3 regions of the Methylorubrum sp. Q1 genome follow, and region 1 is predicted to be linked to each of the others. Evidence: riboswitches for the same ligand, from Rfam matches in the RefSeq annotation. Region 1 holds a riboswitch; each other region holds the start of a gene.
The links. A riboswitch is a leader RNA that binds a small molecule or an ion and turns the genes downstream of it on or off. The one in region 1 is predicted to bind cobalamin.

Region 2: another riboswitch for cobalamin. It lies ahead of E4V01_RS02390 (CbtB-domain containing protein); the one in region 1 lies ahead of E4V01_RS17735 (TonB-dependent siderophore receptor).
Region 3: another riboswitch for cobalamin. It lies ahead of E4V01_RS15720 (TonB-dependent siderophore receptor); the one in region 1 lies ahead of E4V01_RS17735 (TonB-dependent siderophore receptor).

Annotation. Positions count from the first base shown of each region.
Region 1 covers NZ_SRHQ01000019.1:20,502-27,029, reverse strand. Annotated here, with positions in the region: gene E4V01_RS17740 (DUF2778 domain-containing protein) at 1-1,120, opposite strand, end outside; cobalamin riboswitch at 1,478-1,686, shown strand; gene E4V01_RS17735 (TonB-dependent siderophore receptor) at 1,850-3,991, shown strand; gene E4V01_RS17730 (DUF1624 domain-containing protein) at 3,991-5,178, shown strand; gene urtA (urea ABC transporter substrate-binding protein) at 5,194-6,435, opposite strand.
Region 2 covers NZ_SRHQ01000002.1:98,260-104,787, forward strand. Annotated here, with positions in the region: gene E4V01_RS02370 (DUF4349 domain-containing protein) at 1-675, opposite strand, end outside; gene cobW (cobalamin biosynthesis protein CobW) at 672-1,706, opposite strand; gene E4V01_RS02380 (DUF1636 domain-containing protein) at 1,703-2,110, opposite strand; gene E4V01_RS02385 (CbtA family protein) at 2,103-2,876, opposite strand; gene E4V01_RS02390 (CbtB-domain containing protein) at 2,907-3,086, opposite strand; cobalamin riboswitch at 3,127-3,328, opposite strand; gene cobU (bifunctional adenosylcobinamide kinase/adenosylcobinamide-phosphate guanylyltransferase) at 3,395-3,928, shown strand; gene cobO (cob(I)yrinic acid a,c-diamide adenosyltransferase) at 3,928-4,530, shown strand; gene E4V01_RS02405 (PAS domain-containing protein) at 4,761-6,528, shown strand, end outside.
Region 3 covers NZ_SRHQ01000015.1:109,346-115,873, forward strand. Annotated here, with positions in the region: gene E4V01_RS15720 (TonB-dependent siderophore receptor) at 1-1,363, opposite strand, end outside; cobalamin riboswitch at 1,484-1,684, opposite strand; gene E4V01_RS26580 (hypothetical protein) at 2,048-2,179, shown strand; gene E4V01_RS15725 (hypothetical protein) at 2,274-2,693, shown strand; gene E4V01_RS15730 (hypothetical protein) at 2,912-3,175, shown strand; gene ccmB (heme exporter protein CcmB) at 3,220-3,888, opposite strand; gene ccmA (heme ABC exporter ATP-binding protein CcmA) at 3,885-4,532, opposite strand; gene acnA (aconitate hydratase AcnA) at 5,253-6,528, shown strand, end outside.

The sequences.
Region 1 (6,528 bases):
TTCCGGGGGCGGTACCGGGCACCACGACGAGACGCCGGACTTGGCCGCTCAGATAGGCCTGAAGGAAGCGGGTGTAGTTCCGGAACACGACGCAGCCGTTCGAGGCACCGCTCGGGCCCAGCATGTAGGTGTGGGCGAGGATGCCGTCGCGCCCGTGGATGGCGGCCGAGCCGCCGACCGGGTTGAGGCGGATCGCCCGCACCCCGTGGAACAGCGCCTCGCGCTCCCGCAGGTCGTAGACTCCGGGCGGGGTGGCGCCGCGCATCCGGATATGGACGTGGTCCGGGTTGTCCTGGGCGACGCCGAGGCCGGAATGCGCCTCCAGCACCTCGCCGCTCGGCAGCGTGACGGTGGCGGCGCTGATGTCGTAGACGGCGACCCCCGGCTCGGAGACCGGGCCCGGCACGACGCGGCGCCGCGCGGCCGAATCGACCGCGCCGCTGTCGAGCCCGGCATAGGCCATCGCCCTGTCCGAGGACGGCGCGGCAGAGCCCGGCAGATCGAACATCTTCTCGAGGAAGTTGCGGTTGTCGGTGACCGCGGCGCTGAACACGCTGCGGGTTGGCTCGGCGGAGGCGCGCGCCGTGGATGCGGTGGCGATCCGAGGCGTCGCCGCCCGGGCGGTCTGCATGCGCGGCTCGTAGCGGAATTCGTTGGGCCGCCGCACCGGCAGCGGCACCGTAAGGGCGAGGCGGGCCGTCGGCACAGCCGGGCGCGGCGTGACGGTGGGCGCGGTGTCGTCGGCCTGATCCGCGGGGAGGGCGGCCAGGGTCGTGACCGGCTCCGATGGGGCAGGCTCCGCCACGGGCGGCGCCCGGAAGGCGGACACCTGCGGGGTCCGGGGGACGAAGCCGCGGGGCGCGGTGTCGAGAACGGGGGTGGGGTCGAGCATCCAGGCCAACGCGCCGGGCGCGGCCTGCACGGTCTCCGCTCCTTCGGCCTCGCCCGAGACCTGCGCGGTTTCCACGGGGGCGGGCGCGGCACGATTCTGCGGTTGCAGCATCCCGGCGACCGCGAGACCGCCGAGGGCGGTCAGCGCGAGCGCCGCGACAGGCGGGCGGCGCCGACGGCGGATGACGGGCCGGGCGGAGCGACTCTGGACGAGCTCGGCGATGTCCATTGCGGGCGGTACTCGACAACGCGGATCCCATACGGCCTCCCGCCGTCATCCCCGGCCTATCTGTGCCAGAATGACAAAACGAGATGGCTTCGCCGATTAGGGAAGGATCAACCTTAAGCCTTCGTCATTCAACGGGATCTTGGTTAATCTTGCCTAAAGCTCGGTCACGTCCTTTGAAAAACGTTCGATGCTGTTTCTCGACGGCTGCGCCGCGCCACGAGGCGCGGCCTTTCCCCCCGGACGGGCGCGGTGTGCAGTCATGGAGAACGTCGCCGAGCCTTGTGCTCTGCGAGCCACAGGCTGTGTAATGTTGTTACATTTCATTCGTTGGCATGTTGACCCTGCGCCGCATCGCAGCGAAGTTGCTGCGGCCAAGGTTCCCCGGATGCATGTCCGAGGGCTAAGAGGGAATTCGGTAAGCCCGTCCGGGCGAGGCCGAAGCTGCCCCCGCAACTGTAAGCGGCGAGCCTCCGTCGTCGAAGGTCACTGGTGCCCTGCACCGGGAAGGCCGAGACGGGGGCGCTGACCCGTGAGCCAGGAGACCTGCCTTGGCGCGACGATGTCCCCCGGGCGGGGTGCTCCGGCGGCGTGCCTGATCGGCGAGAGCGTTCCCCTGCGCTCCCGGCGGGGCACCCGCTCGGGCCCTGCGTCCGAACAGCCAGAGCGCGCCTTGTGACAGTTCGGACGAGCCTGAACGCCATCGACGTCTCGATCCGGCGCCCGCCTTGGATGCTCGCCGCGCTGCTCTGCGCCGGCCTGCACGGCCCGGAGGCGCGGGCGCAGGAATCGGTCACCCTCGAGGAACTGGCGGTCGAGGGCGACGGCCGCGGCGTCGGCAACGGCGCATCGGACGGCCGGACCAGCGCCGCCGGCACGATCGGCCTGATCGGGCCGACGCCGGGCTACCGCGCCGACCGCGCGGTGAGCAGCACCAAGACCGACACGCCCCAGCGCGACGTGCCCCAGATCGTCACCGTGGCGCCGCGCGAGGTCATCACGGATCTCGCCGCCACCCGCGTCGATCGCGTCTTCAACTACACGCCGGGCGTGGCGCAGCAGAACAATTTCGGCGGCCTGTCGGTGTTCAGCTATGCCATCCGCGGCGTGCCCACGTCCGAGATCTACAAGAACGGCTTTCCGCTCAACCGCGGCACGCCGCCCCCGCCCGACGCCCAGAACGTCGAGCGCGTCGAGGTGCTCAAAGGCCCCGGCGGCGGGCTGTTCGGGCGCAGCGATCCGGGCGGGCTCGTCAACATCATCACCAAGCAGCCGACCGCCGAGCGCTTCGTCGAGATGGGCGGGCTGTGGGACTCGTTCGGGCAGTTCCGCGGTACGGTCGATGCCGGTGGCGCGCTCAACGAGGAGGGCACGCTCGCCTACCGCTTCAATCTCGCCGCCGGCCGCCAGGGCAGTTTTCGCGATTTCGTCGACAGCGACCGGCTGCTCGTGGCGCCCGTTCTGAGCTGGCAGATCACGCCGGACACGCGCATCACCGTCGAGACGGAGTTCCTGCGCAACCGCATCGTCTTTGACCGCGGCGTCATCGCCATCAACGGGCGGCTCGGGCTCTTGCCGATCTCGCGCTTCCTCGGCGAGCCGGGCCAGAGCACCTATCAGACCAACAACACGATGCAGGTCCGCGTCGATCACCGCTTCAACGCCGATTGGCAGATGCGGCTGGCCACCCACTTCAACACCGGCACGCTGGAGGGCGAATCCGCCGAGATCCGCGCCATCGCCGCCGACAACCGCACCGTCTCGCGCGATCGCAACGTGCGCGATTACCGCTGGGACACGGCGATCGGCCAAGCGGAGGTGGTCGGGCGCTTCGACACCGCCGGCATCGGTCACACGATGCTGCTGGGCTTCGAGCGCGAGAGCACCGATAGCCGTGTGCTCTATCTGCGCTCGAACTTCCGCACGAGCCCCTACGCGATCGACATCGACGATCCGCGCTACGGCCAGCCGCTGCCGCCGATCACCATCCCGCGCAACAACCTCGAGCGGATCACCAACACCGCCCTCTACGCGCAGGACCAGATCAGCCTCACCGCCGAATGGAAGGCGCTGCTCGGCGTGCGCTTCGACTTCTTCGAACAGTCGTTCCGCGAGCGTATCCCGCGGTCCCAGGTCGATCAGACCTACTTTGCCGCGACGCCCCGCGCCGGCCTCGTCTACCAACCGCTGCCCGAATTCTCCCTCTACGCCAATGTCGGTACGAGTTTCCGCCCCAATATCGGTCCCGATGCCGCCGCCGTCGCCGCCTCCGGGCCGTTCGCGCCGGAGACCGGCATCGGCTACGAGGTCGGTGCCAAGCTCGACCTCTACGGCGGCGCGCTGGCGCTGACCAGCACCGCCTTCCGGATCGAACGGCAGAACGTGCTGACGCCGGAGGCCAACGGCAGCGGCTTCTCCGTGGCGGTCGGCGGGGCGCGCAGCCAGGGCTTCGAGCTGACCGCCGCCGGCCAGATCACGCCGGAGATCAAGTTGCTGGCGGGCTACGTCTACGCGGAGGCCGTGGTCACCGAAGATCCGACCTTGCCGGCCGGCACGCCGCTGATCAACGTGCCGCGCCATTCCGGCAGCCTGCTCGCCGTCCACGAGGTGCAGGCCGGCCCGTGGAAGGGGCTCGGGCTCGGCGGCGGCGTGCGCGGCGTCGGCGAGCGGGCGGCGGATGCGGTCAACAGCTTCTCCCTGCCAGCTTACATCGCGGTCGATGCGCTCGCCTATTACCGCTACGAGAACTTCCGCTTCGGGCTGAACATCGAGAACGTGTTCGACACCGAGTATTACGAGAGCTCCCTCAACCGCTTCCGGGTCTATCCCGGTGCGCCCCGCCGCTTCACCGGAACGATGACGGTGCGGTTCTGATGAAGGCTCGCCAGGCGGCGGCCCCCGGCCCGGCTCCCATCGGGGCGGGGGCCGCGCCACGCACCCGCATCGGCGCCATCGATGCCCTGCGCGGGCTCGTGATGCTGCTGATGCTGGTCGATCACGTGCGGGAGTTCTTCTACCTGCACGCCCAGGTGAGCGACCCGGTGAACCTCGCGGCAACCCCGCCCGGCCTGTTCCTGACGCGGGCCGCCTCGCATGTCTGCGCCCCGGTCTTCCTGCTGCTGACGGGGCTCTCGGCGAGCCTCTACGGGCAGAAGCACGCCAGCCGCGCCGCGGCCTCCGCCTTCCTCATCAAGCGCGGACTCTTCCTGGTCGCCCTCGAAGTGACCCTGGTCAACCTGGCCTGGACCCGTGCCCTCCTACCGCCGATCCTCTACCTGCAGGTGATCTGGGCGATCGGGCTCAGCATGATGGCGCTCGCCGCACTGCTCTGGCTGCCGCGTCCGGCGCTGATCGGCGTAGGCTTGGCGATCATGCTGGGGCACAATGCGCTCGACGGGATCATGCTCACGCCCGATCAGATGGGCTACGCCCTGTGGGCGGTGCTGCATCAGCGCGGCTTGATCCCGCTGCCCTGGGGCGCGGCGCGCACCTCCTATCCGGTGCTGCCCTGGATCGGCGTGATCGCCGCGGGCTACGCGCTGGGGCCGCTCTACGGCGCGGGCGTCGATCCGGGCACGCGCCGCCGACGCCTCGTCGCCCTCGGGTTCGCGAGCCTCGCCGCCTTCCTGATCCTGCGCGGCTTCAACGGCTACGGTGATCCGCATCCATGGCAGGCGGGTCAGGATTGGGGCGCGACCGCGCTGTCCTTCGTCAACCTCACCAAGTATCCGCCCTCGGCCGACTTCCTGCTCGCGACCCTCGGTCCCGGCCTGCTGCTGCTCGCTCTGTTCGAGCGCCTGCCGGAACGGCGTCTACGCTGGCTCACCGTCTTTGGCGGGGCGCCGCTGTTCTTCTACCTGCTGCACTTGTGGGCCCTGCGCCTGACCTACGACGGCCTCGCCGCCTTCGGCCTTGTGGGTCCCTCCGGCCGGGTCGAAGCCGACGCCCCGTTTCAGATCTGGCTGATCGCGGCGGTGTTCGCGCTGGCCCTCTACCCGGCCTGCCTCTGGATGGTCCGGCTGAAGCGGCGAAGCCGGTGGCGGGGTCTGAGCTACCTCTGACCCCGCCCGAGCCGCCTACTGATATCCTTTCGGGAACGGGTTCGGCTCGATCAACTCCGGGCTCTCGTAGACCACGTCGAACTGCCCGTCTGGCCGGGCGCGGGCGACGCGGGTCTTGGCCCAGAGGTGATGGTTCTCGTGGATCTTCACGACGCCTTCCGGTGCGTCCTTCAGCTCGAGGCCCGGTGAAGCGGCGATCACCTTGTCGACCTCGAAGGAACCGGCCTTCTCCACCGCCGCCTTCCACAGGAACGGGCTGAGATAGGCCGCCTGGGTCACGTCGCCGATGACGGTCTTGTCGCCCCAGCGCTTCTTGAAGGCGGCGACGAAAGCCTCGTTGGCCGGGTTCTTCAGCGACTGGAAGTACTTCATGCAGGAATAGGCGTCGGCGATGTTCTCGCCGCCGATGCCATCGACGTCGTCCTCGGTGACGGAGACCGTGACCAGCGTCTGCTTCTTGAGGTCGATGCCGGCCGCCTTGATCTGCTTGTAGAACGCCACGTTCGAGCCGCCGACGACGGTGGCGAAGATGACGTCCGGCTTCTTGAGCTTGATCTTGTTGATGACCGAGTTGAACTGCGTGTGCCCGAGCGGGAAGTATTCCTCGCCGACGATCGTGCCCTTGGTCACGTTGGTGATGTGCTTGGTGGCGATCTTGTTGGTGGTGCGCGGCCAGATATAGTCCGAGCCGACCATGAAGAAGGATTTGGCGCCCTTCTCCTTCGTCACCCAATCGAGGGCGGCGAGCGTCTGCTGGGTCGCCTCCTGGCCGGTGTAGATCACGTTCTTGGATTGCTCCAGGCCCTCGTAATAGGTCGGGTAGTACAGGAGGCCGTTATATTGCTCGAAGACCGGCAGCACCGCCTTGCGCGAGGCCGAGGTCACGCAGCCGAACACCGCCGCGCAATGGTCGTTGACGACGAGCTTGCGCGCCTTCTCGGCAAAGGTCGGCCAGTCGGAGGCGCCGTCCTCTTGGATCACCTTCACCGTGCGGCCGAGGATGCCGCCGCCCGCATTGATCTGTTCGATGGCGAGCCTCTCCCCTTGCGTCGCCCCGGTCTCGGACATCGCCATGGTGCCGCTGATCGAGTGCAGGATGCCGATGGTCACCTCCGTGTCGGTGACGGCGAGCGCGCCCGCGCCGGTCTGCGCAAGGGCACGTCCGAGCAGGGCACCCAGCAGCGGAGAGGCGGCAAGGCCGAGGAGAAGCCGGCGGCGGAGATGGAAGTGGGCGTCGTTTCGGTCACGCGAGCGCATGTCTCTTCGAAATCCTTCGAACGTCATCCGGCCGATCGGTCCGAATGACGGCTGTGTGGCCGTCAAACGAGGCCGATGCCCCCGTGCGTATTT
Region 2 (6,528 bases), on a different contig from region 1:
ATCGACCGTGACGATCTCGGTGTCCACGCGCTCGTCGAGGCCGCGGCGCGTCCCTTCCGCCTCCTCGATCTGGCTCTGGACCTGCGCCAGTTCCCCCGCGATCTTGATCAGATCCTCGGCCCGGTTGTCCGGCTTCTCGGCGAGCGCGGTCAGGCGGGTGCGGTAATCGTTGAGCTGGGCCAGCCGCCGGCCGGTATCGGCGATGGAGGCCGTCAGATCCTCGGCGCGGGTCGCCTGCTCGATCAGCACGACATCGCCCGCCGCCTCGCCCGGCAGGGGCGCGGTGACGGAGGCGACGTAAGGAGCGACCGCGGCATGCGGCAGCCGCACCTGAACCTGCGCCTGCGGCTGGCGCGTGCCGCCGCCGTCGCGGATCGAGGAACTCAACAGCGTGCAGGTCGCGGCCGCGTCGAGGCAGCGGTCGCGGGCGGCGGCGAAGTGCGGCGCCACCCGGTCCGGCCCGAGGCCGACGGTGAGATCGTGGCGGTAGGCGAGCTTGGCCGTGCTCCCCTCGCGCGCGGCGGGGACGAAGGGCGCGGGCGCAGGAGCCTGGGCCATCCGCATCGCCCCGTCCGCCTCATGCCGGCTGTCGGAACAGCCGGCGAGAAGGGCGAGGACGGGGACCGCGAGCCAAAGCCCGCGCGGCAGCCGGCCTGCGGCTTCGCCCCGGCTCATCCGCGCAGGGCGGCGGCGACCGCGTCCTGATCGAAGCCCTTCAGGCCGATGACGACGAGGCGTCCGTCGCGGGGCTCCGCGCCCTTCCACGGGCGGTCGTAATGGGAGGCGACGCGCCGGCCGACACCCTGCACCACGAGGCGCATCGGCTTGCCCTTCACTTCGGCGAAGCCCTTGATGCGCAACACGCCCTCGGTCTCGGCCGCCTTCTCCACGCGGGCGGAAAGATCTTCCGGGCTGCCGGCGATGCCGACGGGGATCGCGACCGATTCGAAATCGTCGTGGTCGTGATCCTCGCCCTCGCCGTGATGCGAGGGGCGCGCGTCGAGGTCGTCTTCCGCCCCCGCACCGATGCCGAGCAGCACAAGCGGGTCGAGGCGGCCGTGCTCGGTCTCGACGATCTCGACGGCGCGCGGCAGGTGCGCCTGGATGTCGGCGCGGACCTTATCGCGGCCCGCCGCGTCGAGGAGATCCGCCTTGTTGAGCACCACGAGGTCGGCGCAGAGGATCTGGTCCTCGAACACCTCCTCCAGCGGATTGTCGTGATCGACCGATTGATCCGCCGCGCGCTGGTTGGCGAGGGCGTCGGGGTCCTCGGCGAACATCCCCGCGGCGACCGCCGGGCCGTCCACCACGGCGACCACGCCGTCCACGGTGACCCGCGAGCGGATCGCCGGCCACTGGAAGGCCTGGACCAGAGGCTTGGGCAGGGCGAGGCCGGAGGTCTCGATCAGGATGTGCTCCGGCGGCTCGGGCCGGTCGAGCAGCTTGGTCAGCGCCGGCACGAAATCGTCGGCCACGGTGCAGCAGATGCAGCCGTTGGGCAGCTCCACCACTGAATCCTCGTTGCAGCCCTCGATGCCGCAGGCGGCGAGGAACGAGCCGTCGAAGCCGAGATCGCCGAACTCGTTGACGATGATGGCGAGCCGGCGCCCGCGGGCGTTCTCGACGGTGTGGCGCACGAGCGTCGTCTTGCCGGCGCCGAGGAAGCCGGTGACGATGGTGCAGGGAATTTTTTCGACGAGGCTCATGATGGGGTCTCCCCTCGGGCCGCCTTGAGCGGCGGGATGCGGGCGACGACGCCCTTGCGAAACGCCTCCGGCCGTTCGCGCCAGGGCACGACGCCGTCGGGGGTCTCGAGGTAGCGACGCAGACCCGCCAGGATAGTGCGGGCGGAAGCTTCGGGGTCTTCGAGCGCGTCGAAGTCGCCGTAGACGTAGGTCCAGCGGTCGGGCGAGACGACCGCGACGGTGCAGGGCCGCTTGCAGACCGAGAGGCACTCGGCGCCCTCGATCGTCAGGCCCGGCACGGGCTCGCGCCCGACTTCCGCCAGCAGCGCGGCGAGGAGCTTGGCCCCGGCGCGCGGCTCGGAGACATCGCCCGCCGCGCGGCAGGTGGTGCAGACCGACAGGATGGCGGTATCGGGATCAGGCATTCGCACGGGCACCCGCCTCGCGGCCGAACAGGCCCCAGGCCCAGCCATAGGCGAGCCCGATCACCGCCCAGAACACGAAGCCGATGGCCAGCGAGCGCGCGGCGAACTGCGCGGCCGTGGCCGGCGGCACCTGCGAGGAGACGGTGTCGATCGATTGCGGCGCGCCTGCGAGATGCGGCGCGACGATGAGAACGAGGCCGCCCAGAATCGTCAGCGGCACCCGCCGCACGGCGATCAGGTAGAGGCCGAGCCCGGTCGCCACCACCGTCATGAGCCACCACGACTGGCGCAGCACGAGCGGCGCCGCGCCCATGCCGGGCAGTTCCGGCGGCAGGCCGATGGCGGGGGCCAGCGCCACCGCGAGGAAGCCGGCGATGCCGACGACGAGTCCGCCCTGGGGGGTCGGCTCGCGGCGGAGAGCCAGCATCACCGCCGCGAGCAGCAGCGCGTAGCCGACGCCGCCGACCAGCGTGGCGAGCCCGGTGAAGGCCATGCGCTGCAGGCCCGGCGCGGGCTGCCATTCGTCGGCCGTGCCGTGGTCGTGCCCGCCCTCGCCGTGGCTGTGCTGGGATGGCGCATGCGCCGGCACGATCAGGGCGGCGAAGGGGGAATCGGGGGACGGCGCGAGGGCGGCATGCGCGCCCTCGCCTTCATAGGTCTCCGCCTGAAGGATCAGCGGGGAGGTCAGCGTGAGCTGCAGGCCCGTCGCGACGACGGACGCGAGGAAGCCGGCGACAAGCGCCGCCGACAGCAACCGGATGATCATGGAGCTGCTTGAAGCCGCAGGATGCGCGGATCAGTGGCAGGGGAAGTTCTGCGCGTGGCGGAAATCGTGCGCCGCATTGTGCAGCACCGAGGCCGGGGCGAAGCCCGCCACGAAGACGAGACCGAGGCCGAGGAAGGCGGCGACGAGAAGCGCACGGGCGCCCTCGGCGGAACGGGTGGCGGCCTGGGTCTGAAGGGTCGCAGTCGTCATCGGGTCACGGGCTCCGGCCGCCCCACCGGCGGCGTTCGAGAACAAAACTTCGCCGGACGGCAGGTCTCCTGGCTCGCGGCTGGTATCGTGCCTGCCGCCTTCCCGGATCACCCGGTGGCTCGTGGCAGGAACTCGCCGCTTACAGTTGCGGGGGCAGCCGCGGAATCGGGGTTTTTGAACAACCCTCTCACCGCATTCCCTTTTCACCCCGTTTCCGGGGCACCGTCACCCGCCGCTTGTAACGCGGAGTCGGGGCGCATGCAAAGCGCCATTGCGTGAACGGACGCGCCCGGTGCAAACCGGCCGGCATGACGGAGGCTGCACCCGACCGGATGACCCTGGTGCTCGGCGGCGCGCGCTCGGGCAAGAGCGCCTATGCCGAGCGGCTGATCGAGGCCTGTCCCGCGCCCTGGCTCTACATCGCCACGGCGCAGGCCTGGGACGAGGAGATGCGCGTCCGCATCCACGAGCACCGGGCGCGGCGCTCCGGCTCCTGGCACACCCTCGACGTGCCGACGGCCCTGCCGGAGGCGGTGGCCGCCGCAGCCGGGCCGGTGCTGGTCGATTGCCTGACGCTCTGGCTCACCAACCTGCTGCTGGCCGAGGCCGATCTCGATGCGGCGACCGAGGCCCTGGCACGGGCCTGCGCCGCGGCGCCGGGCCCGCTGGTGCTCGTGGCCAACGAAGTCGGCCTCGGCATTGTGCCGGACAACGCGCTCGCCCGCCGCTTCCGCGATGCGGCCGGGCGGCTGCACCAGCGGCTCGCACGCGACGCCGACCGGGTCGTGCTCACCGTCGCCGGCCTGCCGCTGACGGTCAAACCCTTACGTGAGAATCCTTGATGACCGAAGACGATACCCGCCACCGCGAAAAGATGGCCAAGCGCAAGGCGGTGCAGGACGCCGAGGTCGCCTCGAAGAAGATCGAGAAGGGCCTGCTCATCGTCCATACCGGCCCCGGCAAGGGCAAGACCACGGCCGCCCTCGGCCTCGTGCTACGGATGCTCGGGCGCGGCCACCGGGTCGGCGTGGTGCAATTCATCAAGGGCGCCTGGGACACGGGCGAGGCCCGCGCGCTGAAAAGCTTCGGTGACCAGATCGTCTGGCAGGCGCTCGGCGAAGGCTTCACCTGGGAGACGCAGGACAAGGCCCGCGACATCGCCGCCTGCGCCAACGCCTGGGACACGGCCAAGACGCTGATGGCGGATTCCAGCATCCGCCTGCTCGTCCTCGACGAACTGAACATCGCCCTGCGCTACGACTACCTCGACCTTGAGGCGGTGCTCGCGGATCTGGCCGCCCGGCGCCCCGACCTCCACGTCGTGGTCACCGGCCGCAACGCCAAACCGGCGCTCATCGAGGCCGCCGACCTCGTCACCGAGATGGGCAGCGTGAAGCACCATTTTTCCGCAGGCGTGAAGGCGCAGGAGGGGATCGAGTTCTGAGTTTGCGCGTCGTCGCGCGATTCTGGATTCCAAACCCAATCTGATTGACGCGGCAAAGGGCTGCTCAGGGCGGAAAGCAGATGTTGATGTCATGACTGCGAGCGGACACGTCGCATTCATTGCATCGGAAGCGCACGAAACCAACATCGATCAATTGACCCGGCCGACGGCGTCCGCCTCATGGATCCATGACGCAAGTTTCTGAGCCGTGGATCGGCCGCGAATGTGGGATGCCCGCCTACATCCGTGACCATGACTGGAGCGCGACGCCGCTCGGCCCGGTCGGGCGGTGGACGGAGCGTTTCAAGCTCATGGTCGAGCAAGTGCTCGCCAGCCCGCTCATATCGGGCCTCACCTGCGGACCCGAGCGCATCCTCGTCTATAACGAGGCGGCCGCGCGGCTGTTCGGTGACCGACACCCCGGCGCACTCGGCCGCCCTCTGTCCGAAGCGTTCCCCGACACGTGGCCGGTCGTCGCCCCCCTCTACGAGCGTGTGTTCCTGGGGGAGAGCGTGCATGTGCCGGCTCAACCGTTCGACCTGGGCGGGAGCGAGGTGTTCGACACCTACCTGACGCCCATGCGGGACGAAGCCGGCGCGGTGATTGCAGCACACATGGTTGGCTTCGAGATCGGCGGCCGGTTGCGCACCGAGGCGGCGTTGCGGGTGAGCGAGGAGCGGCTCGCGCGTGCATTGGAGGCGGGCGATGTCGGCGTGTGGGAGATCGACCTCGCCACGCTGGACGCTTGGCGCTCACCGCAGCACGATCGCATCTTCGGGTACGAAGCACTCCTGCCCACGTGGACCTACGACACGTTCCTCAATCATATTACGCCGGAGGATCGGGACTCAGTCGACGCCGGCTTCCGAGACGCCATCGCCGCGGGCGGGCAGTGGAACTTCGAGTGTCGAATCCGGCGCGCGGACGGTCAACTCCGGTGGATTGGGGCGCAGGGTCGGATCGATGCCGGCGCGGGAAGACACCTCCGGCGCATGAAGGGGACGGTGCGCGACATCACGGAGCGCAAGAGTTCCGAGGCGGCTCTGCGCGAAAGCGAGGAACGGTTCCGCGGGCTCGTCGAGGGCTTCGGCCAGTTCAGCTGGGAGGCGCACCCAGACGGGTCCATCGTCGCCGACAGCCCAGGCTGGCGCGCCTTCACCGGCCAGCGGCTGGACAAGTGGCAAGGCTCCGGCTGGCTGGATGCGATCCATGTCGATGACCGGGCGGCGACCGAACAGAAGTGGCGCGCGGCGGTCGCCGCGGGGAGCGCGGTCGATGCCGAGTATCGCTTGTGGCACGCGTCCAGCGCGTCGTGGCGGTGGTCGAACGTTCGCGTTGTGCCGATCACGCGCCCCGACGGCACGATCCGTAAATGGGCGGGCGTCAACATCGACGTCAACGATCGGTGCATGCTGCAGGCACGCCTGGAGGTTCTGGTCAACGAGTTGCAGCACAGGGCGCGCAACCTGCTGGGTGTCGTCGCCGCGATCGCCGACAGGACGGTCAAGCGCGGCGGGTCGGTCGAAGCGTTCGAGGAACGGCTCCAGGCGCTCAGCCGGGCACAGGGCCTGCTCAGTCGAAGCGGCAGCGATACCGTCGAGGTCGGTGCGCTGGTGCGAGCGGAACTCGCTGCACACGTGGACGAGTCATCGGACCGGATCGAGGTCGGCGGGCCGCCGGTGCTCCTGACCGCGCGGCAGGTGCAGAACTTCGCGCTGGCCCTACACGAGCTAGCCACCAACGCCGTCAAATACGGCGCACTGAGAAACGATACCGGCCGTCTCGCCGTCACTTGGGATGTGACGCGGGATCAGCGCGGACGGCCTCGGTTGGTTTTAAGCTGGATCGAGACCGGTATCCGCGTCGATCCTGGGCAGACCACGCGTCGCGGCTACGGCACCGAGCTCATCCAGCAGGCCCTGCCCTACGCGCTCCAGGCGAACGTCGATTATGCGCTGGGCGAGAACGGTGTGCGCTGCCAGATCGACATGCCGATCA
Region 3 (6,528 bases), on a different contig from region 1:
TCGTGCGCGTGGCGTAGCCCGGGCTCGCCCGCCCTTCCGGCGGAAAGAAGCCGGGATCGTAGCCGTTCAGGGGCACGCTCGTCGGCGTTTCGGAGAAAGTGAAGTTGTTGGCGTGGCGGAAGCTGACGTGATTCACGTCGAAGCCGGCCGAGAACGTGTTGGCGAACCCGAAAAGGGCACCGCGGAACGTCGCGTCGAACCGATTCCCGACCTGTTCCTGGCTATGATAGATTTCGAGATAGTCGGAGCGGTCGACGAGGCCAGTTGCCGGGTTGAAGCGGTACTGCTCGACGTCGCGCCAATGCCGGCGGCTTTGAAGACGGTAGGCAGTGTTGCGCACCGTCACATCCGCCGAGGGGGTCCACTCCGTCCGGAACTGCGTCCAGTTGTCGGTCCAGGCGATCTTGGAATCGCGGACGTTGTAGTTGTTGAAGCGGATGGCGTCGGGGACACGCCCGTTCACCAGCGGCGTGCCCCAGTAGCGGGTGGGCTCCTGGTAGCCGAGATCGTGGCTGAGCGTGAAGGCGAGATCCGGATTCGCTTGGAGCGTCAGTGCACCCGAGACCGCGAGGTTGCGGAAGTCGCCCTCCGGCGTGATCCAGCCGTCGGCACGGTTACCGCTGACATTGAGGCGATAAGCCAGGGCTTCGCCGATCGGCCCGGTCGAATCGACCGCCGCGCGGGCGATGCCGTCCTCGCCGAGCCCGAAGCGGGCGACGTTGAGCGGCGTGAACAGCGGCTTCTTCGAGACGACGTTGACGATGCCGCCGATGGCTCCGTCCCCATAGAGAACGGAGGCTGGCCCGCGCAGCACCTCGATGCGCTCCACGTTCCACGTATCGAAGGGGAAGGTGACGGTGTTGGCGCCGACGTAGAGCCGGGTGCCGTCGAACAGCGTCTGGATCGAATTCTGCCCGGCAAAGCCGCGAGCGGTGAAGAACCCGAGTCCATTGCCCGGCGAGCCGAAGGCCGTGATGCCAGTGCCGTTCTGCGACACGGCCTCCAGCACGCTGGTCTGACCGCGCAGACGTATGGTCTCGCCCGAGATGATGTCGAGACTTGCGGGCGTTTCCAGCGGCGTGAGACCGAGCCGGCTCGCCGAACGCGACGGCGTGCGCAGGTTGAGGCCGACCGGCGAGGACTGCGTCAGACTCGGCGTCCGCAGGGCTGCGGCGGCGTCCGCGCCGACGGCGTCGGCCGGTGGATTGGCGAGCAGGCCGATCCCGGCGCCGCCTTGCACCGCGATCTCATCGAGATGCGTCAGCGGTGCTTGGGCCCGAACCGGACCGGACAGAGTGAGGGGGAGGGCGGCGAAGACGGACAGGAAGGGCCGGCCGCAGGAGCGGCGGTGAAGGGGGGACATGATGGAAACGATGCCTCGGCAACGACGGTGGCACGTCACCGCGACCGAGGCCGGTCCACTGCCGGCCATGGGCCTTCAGCGTCTCGACACCTGCTGGGACACCCCGCCCGGCATGGCTCGCGTGTGACCACGGCTGACGGCAGGTCTCCTGGCTCGCGGGTCGTCGCCCTCCATCGTCTTCCCAGGCGAGGCGCGCCCAGTGACGTGGTGATGAAGGACTCTCCGCTCACAGTTGCGGGGGCAGCCGCGGGATCGAGCTCGAAAGCCCTCTACCGCGTTCCCTTTTGATCCCTCACGGGAACCGTCAACGGTCAAGCTAAGGCCAAGGCTACGCTTCGGTCAATGCGCCCGGCGCGTTTCGGGAGACCGGTGTGAGGGGCGATCCACAATCGCGGACCATGCCGCGAGCGAAACGGAACGGCAGCCGAAAAGAAAAAAGGCCGCCCCGAAGGACGGCCCGAAGTCTAGGGAGGAAACGCCCAAGAAGGGCTGCAGGACCGCGACGCCATCGCGATCCGGCATGGCCCTGATTTCTCAGTTTGCAGTGCACAAAGCAATCGCTGGCGCGTCGGATCGGGCATGCATTCCTCGCATATGTTCGGTTCCGATCTCCCCCGGTCCGGCGGAGCCATTCTGCCGCCCAAGGGTTTCGGTCCTCCGAATGCTTCCTCATGGATGCCAGAGATGCCCCGTTGGATGCTCGCTTTCCCCGTCGTGCTGATGATCCTTGCAGGGCTCGTCGTCTTCGCCTTCACGCGGACCGGCCCGACCGACAACCAGAATACCCACGCTCCCCAGACTGGACAGACCCGCTGACGCCGCCGAGGTCCGGAACGCGCCGGCCCCGGAGCCATTCCGGCCCACAAATTGCGAGGATCGGTGCGGTCAGAATCGTTCGGTGGGGTCCTCCATGCGGATCGGATTCGTTCTCGTCTCGAGCGTCCTCCTGCTTCCCTCCGGGGCTTACGCATTCGAGGCGCATGCGGACGCAGCGGCCTTCGCGGTGGCGGCCCGTCACCATGTCGGTGAGCGCTTCACGCTCGATCATTGCCACCTCGTCCAAGCGACCGACGACGAGATCACCTGCATCGGCCTGTTGCCGGAGGATGCGGCCGGCAATGTCCGCTTGGCCGGCAAGCTTCTGATCCGGGTTGCGGCCGCGGAGACGAGGGGCCGCACACGTGCCCTCGCGCTGTGCGCCGGTGGCGCTCTGGACGAGGCCTGCGAGGTGAGCGTTGCGGGTGAAGTGTTCGACGCCTCCCCTTCGTTCGGACTCGGCGAGGCCCATCTGATGGGCCTGCGCGAAGCGACGATCTGCTGGCCGGACTGAGTGTTTCTCACAAGACTCCCGCCGCGCTGTCATCGCCGGAGCGAGTACGGTCAGGGACCGGGAGTTTTGTGAGGCACTCTGAGTCCGGCGAAGGTCTATCTAGCTAGCCTGATCCTGCCAGCGCGGTACGCGCGCACCGATGTGAGGCCGATCTCTAGCGGTGGACCCGCGTGAACCCTCGAGGATCTAGTGCGTTCGAGCTCCAAGGGAGTTTGTCGATGATCACTCGTCTCTCGTTCGCTGCGGTTCTGGTCGCGGCTCTCGCCACCTCCGCCGCCGCCCAAGGGCCGGCGCAGACCGGAACCGGAGGTGGTCCGACTTCAACCATCTACGCGCCGAACACCTCTGCCGTCGGCCAGACCATGCCGCCCGCCGGGGCGGGCGGCGTGCAGCGCGACGAGGGTAATCCCGATCGCGAGACCGCCATGGAGAAGAAGGACGACAAGATCGACACCGGAATCTGCATCGGCTGCGACAAGTAGTTCCCGCACGCCGAGGCGCGGCCTCCTGAGCGTTTACGCCCGATTCATTCCGACCAGCGCAAAGCCGCGGCGGCGGCCAGGGTGCCGACCACCGCCGCGATCAGGCTCAGGGCGGCCAGCACCGTCAGCGGGGTCGTGAACGGCACCGTGCCGCCCAGTGCAGCCTCCGCGGCCGAGACCCCGAAGATCAGGGTCGGGACCATCAGGGGCAGCACGATGATGGCCAGGATCAGGCCGCCCCGACGGATGGTGGCGGTCAGCGCCGCGCCGACCGCGCCGATGAAGGCCAGCGCCGGCGTGCCCAGGGCCAGCGTCAAGGCCGTGGCACCCATGGCTTTCGGGGAGAGGGCCACCAGCAGGCCGAACAGCGGCGAAGCGAGCGCCAGGGGCAGTCCGGTGGTGAGCCAGGAGGCCAGGACCTTGGCCAGCACCACCATCTCCAGAGGCACGGCAGCGCCGGTCATCAGGTCGAGGGAGCCGTCCTCTTCGTCCGACTGAAACAGTCGGTCGAGACCGATCAAGGTGGCCAGCACCGCCGAGAGCCAGAGGATCGCGGGGCCGATCCGCGACAGCAGGTTCATGTCGGGCCCCAGCGCGAAGGGCACCAGCACCACGATCATCAGGAAGAAGACGAGCGAGAGCGCGCCCGAGCCACCGACCCGCGCGGCCAATTTCAGATCGCGGGCGAGGAGGGCGGAGAAGGCACGGATCACAGCCAATCCTCCGCCTCGGACGCTGCTTCAGAGGCTGCCTCGGGTGCTGCCGGGCCGATGCGCAGCTCGCGGGCATCCTCCAGGCCGAGGGCTTGGTGTGTTGCAGCGACCACGAGCCCCCCTTCGGCCCGGTGACGTTCCATCAGTCCGGCGAGAACCGCCTGCGAGGCGAGGTCCAGGGCAGCGGTCGGTTCGTCGAGCAGCCAGAGGGGGCGGCGGCAGACGAGGAGGCGCGCCAGCGCCACCCGGCGCCGCTGCCCCGCCGAGAGATAGCCGACCGGCAACCGCGCGACGTGCGGCAGGCCCATCGCCTCCAGGGCGACCTTCGGTGAGGCGGCGGGATTGCCGAGAAGGTCGCGGGCGAATTCGAGATTCTCGGCGGCCGTCAGCGCCGATTTCAATCCGTCCCGGTGCCCGACGACATGGAGGCATTCCGGCAGGTTCGCCTCGCCGATGCCCTCGGCACGAATGGTGCCGGCATCGGGCTTGAGGCGGCCGGACAGCATCGTGAGCAGGCTCGACTTGCCCGCGCCGTTGCGCCCGGTGACCATCAGGCCTTCGCCGGGTCCGAGCGCGAACGAAAGGCCGGAGAAGATGCGGCGTCCCGAGCGGCGGCAGGCCAGATTCTCGACGATCAACCGCACGGATCGGCCTTCGATGAGGGAGAGGTCCGCACGCTTCGTCTCGGTCCTGGCTGTCGGATCGCCTCGCCTGGCGCGAGGAGAATACCGGGACATCTCGCGGGCGGAGAGGCCGGTCTCGTGCGGCCTATAGCGGATCGTTCGGTGCCGCGCGAACCGCTCGGGCCGCCGACGCATTGATCGGTGATGCCGCACGGCAGTTTCACGGGACGGGCTTCCATGGATGCCGAGACGGCCGCGCGGGCTCCGCCCCACCCGTCGGAAGAGGATTTGGCCCGCGATCCCGCCGCCATTGCCGGGCGCGCGCACTGGGGGGCGCGACTCGCACGCCTGCCTCCATACCAACGCGCCGCGTTCTGGGATGCGGTGCGACGCTGCTGCGCCCTGGCCGCCGACGGGCATGGGACGCATCGATCGGGCGCGGCCGCGATATCAGTCGCGCGCCTGTGTCATCGGACCAGTAGCGGCCAATTTCGAAACGTTCTATAGACCGGCCCAGGCTGCGCCGCGCGATCATTCAAGGGCGTCCAAACCGCCCCTCGCGCACCATCCTGAGTGTCATTCGCGGGCCTCCCGGCCGCCGGGAGTTCCCCGAGGGCACTCGCTACCCGGGCACCCCCGGGGCGGCGCGCGCTCCTTGGAGCGCCTCCGGCCGAACACCTCTCGTGGCGCAGGTTATGCCTGCTCCGTGTTCGCTAACGCCAGCTCAGGACCCGACTCGCCGTGGCATCCCTCGACAGCTTCAAAGCTCGCCAAACGCTTCAAGCAGGCGGCAAGACCTACACCTACTACTCGATTCCCGAGGCGGAGAAGAACGGCTTGGCCGATTCGACCGCCCTTCCGTTCTCGATGAAGGTCATCCTCGAGAACCTCCTGCGCTTCGAGGACGACCGCTCGGTCAAGCGGGCCGATATCGAGGCCGCCGTCGCGTGGCTCGGTAACCAGGGCAGGGCCGAGACCGAGATCGCCTTCCGCCCCTCCCGCGTGCTGATGCAGGATTTTACGGGTGTGCCGGCGGTCGTCGATTTGGCGGCGATGCGCGACGCCATGGTCGCCCTCGGCGGCGATCCCCAAAAAATCAATCCGCTGGTCCCGGTCGATCTCGTCATCGACCATTCGGTGATCGTGGACGAGTTCGGTACCCCGAAGGCGCTCGGCGACAACGTCGCCCTCGAATACGCCCGCAACGGTGAGCGCTACACCTTCCTGAAATGGGGCCAGTCGGCCTTCGATAACTTCTCCGTGGTTCCGCCGGGCACGGGCATCTGCCACCAAGTGAACCTCGAATACCTGTCCCAGACGGTCTGGACCCGGCAAGATACGGATTCTTCGGACGGCTTCGAGATCGCCTATCCGGACAGCCTCGTCGGCACCGATTCGCACACCACGATGGTCAACGGTCTGGCCGTGCTCGGCTGGGGCGTCGGCGGCATCGAGGCCGAGGCAGCGATGCTCGGCCAGCCGCTTTCGATGCTGATCCCCGAGGTCATCGGCTTCAAGCTGTCCGGCAAGCTGCCCGAGGGCACCACTGCAACCGACCTCGTGCTCACCGTCACGCAGATGCTGCGCAAGAAGGGCGTGGTCGGCAAGTTCGTGGAGTTCTACGGCCCCGGCCTCGACGACATGCCGGTCGCCGACCGCGCAACCATTTCCAACATGGCGCCCGAATACGGCGCGACCTGCGGCTTCTTCCCGATCGATCAGAAGACCATCGACTTCCTGAAGGTCACGGGCCGGCAGGACGACCGCATCGCGCTGGTCGAAGCCTATGCCAAGGCGCAGGGCATGTGGCGCGACGCCAAGACCCCCGATCCGGTCTTCACCGACACGCTCGAACTCGACATGAGCACGGTGCGTCCCTCGCTCGCCGGCCCGAAGCGCCCGCAGGACCGGGTTCTGCTCGATTCTGCAAAGGTCGGCTTTGCCGATTCGATGGAGAAGGAATTCAAGAAGGCGGCCGATATCGCCCGGCGCTACCCGGTCGAGGGCACGAACTTCG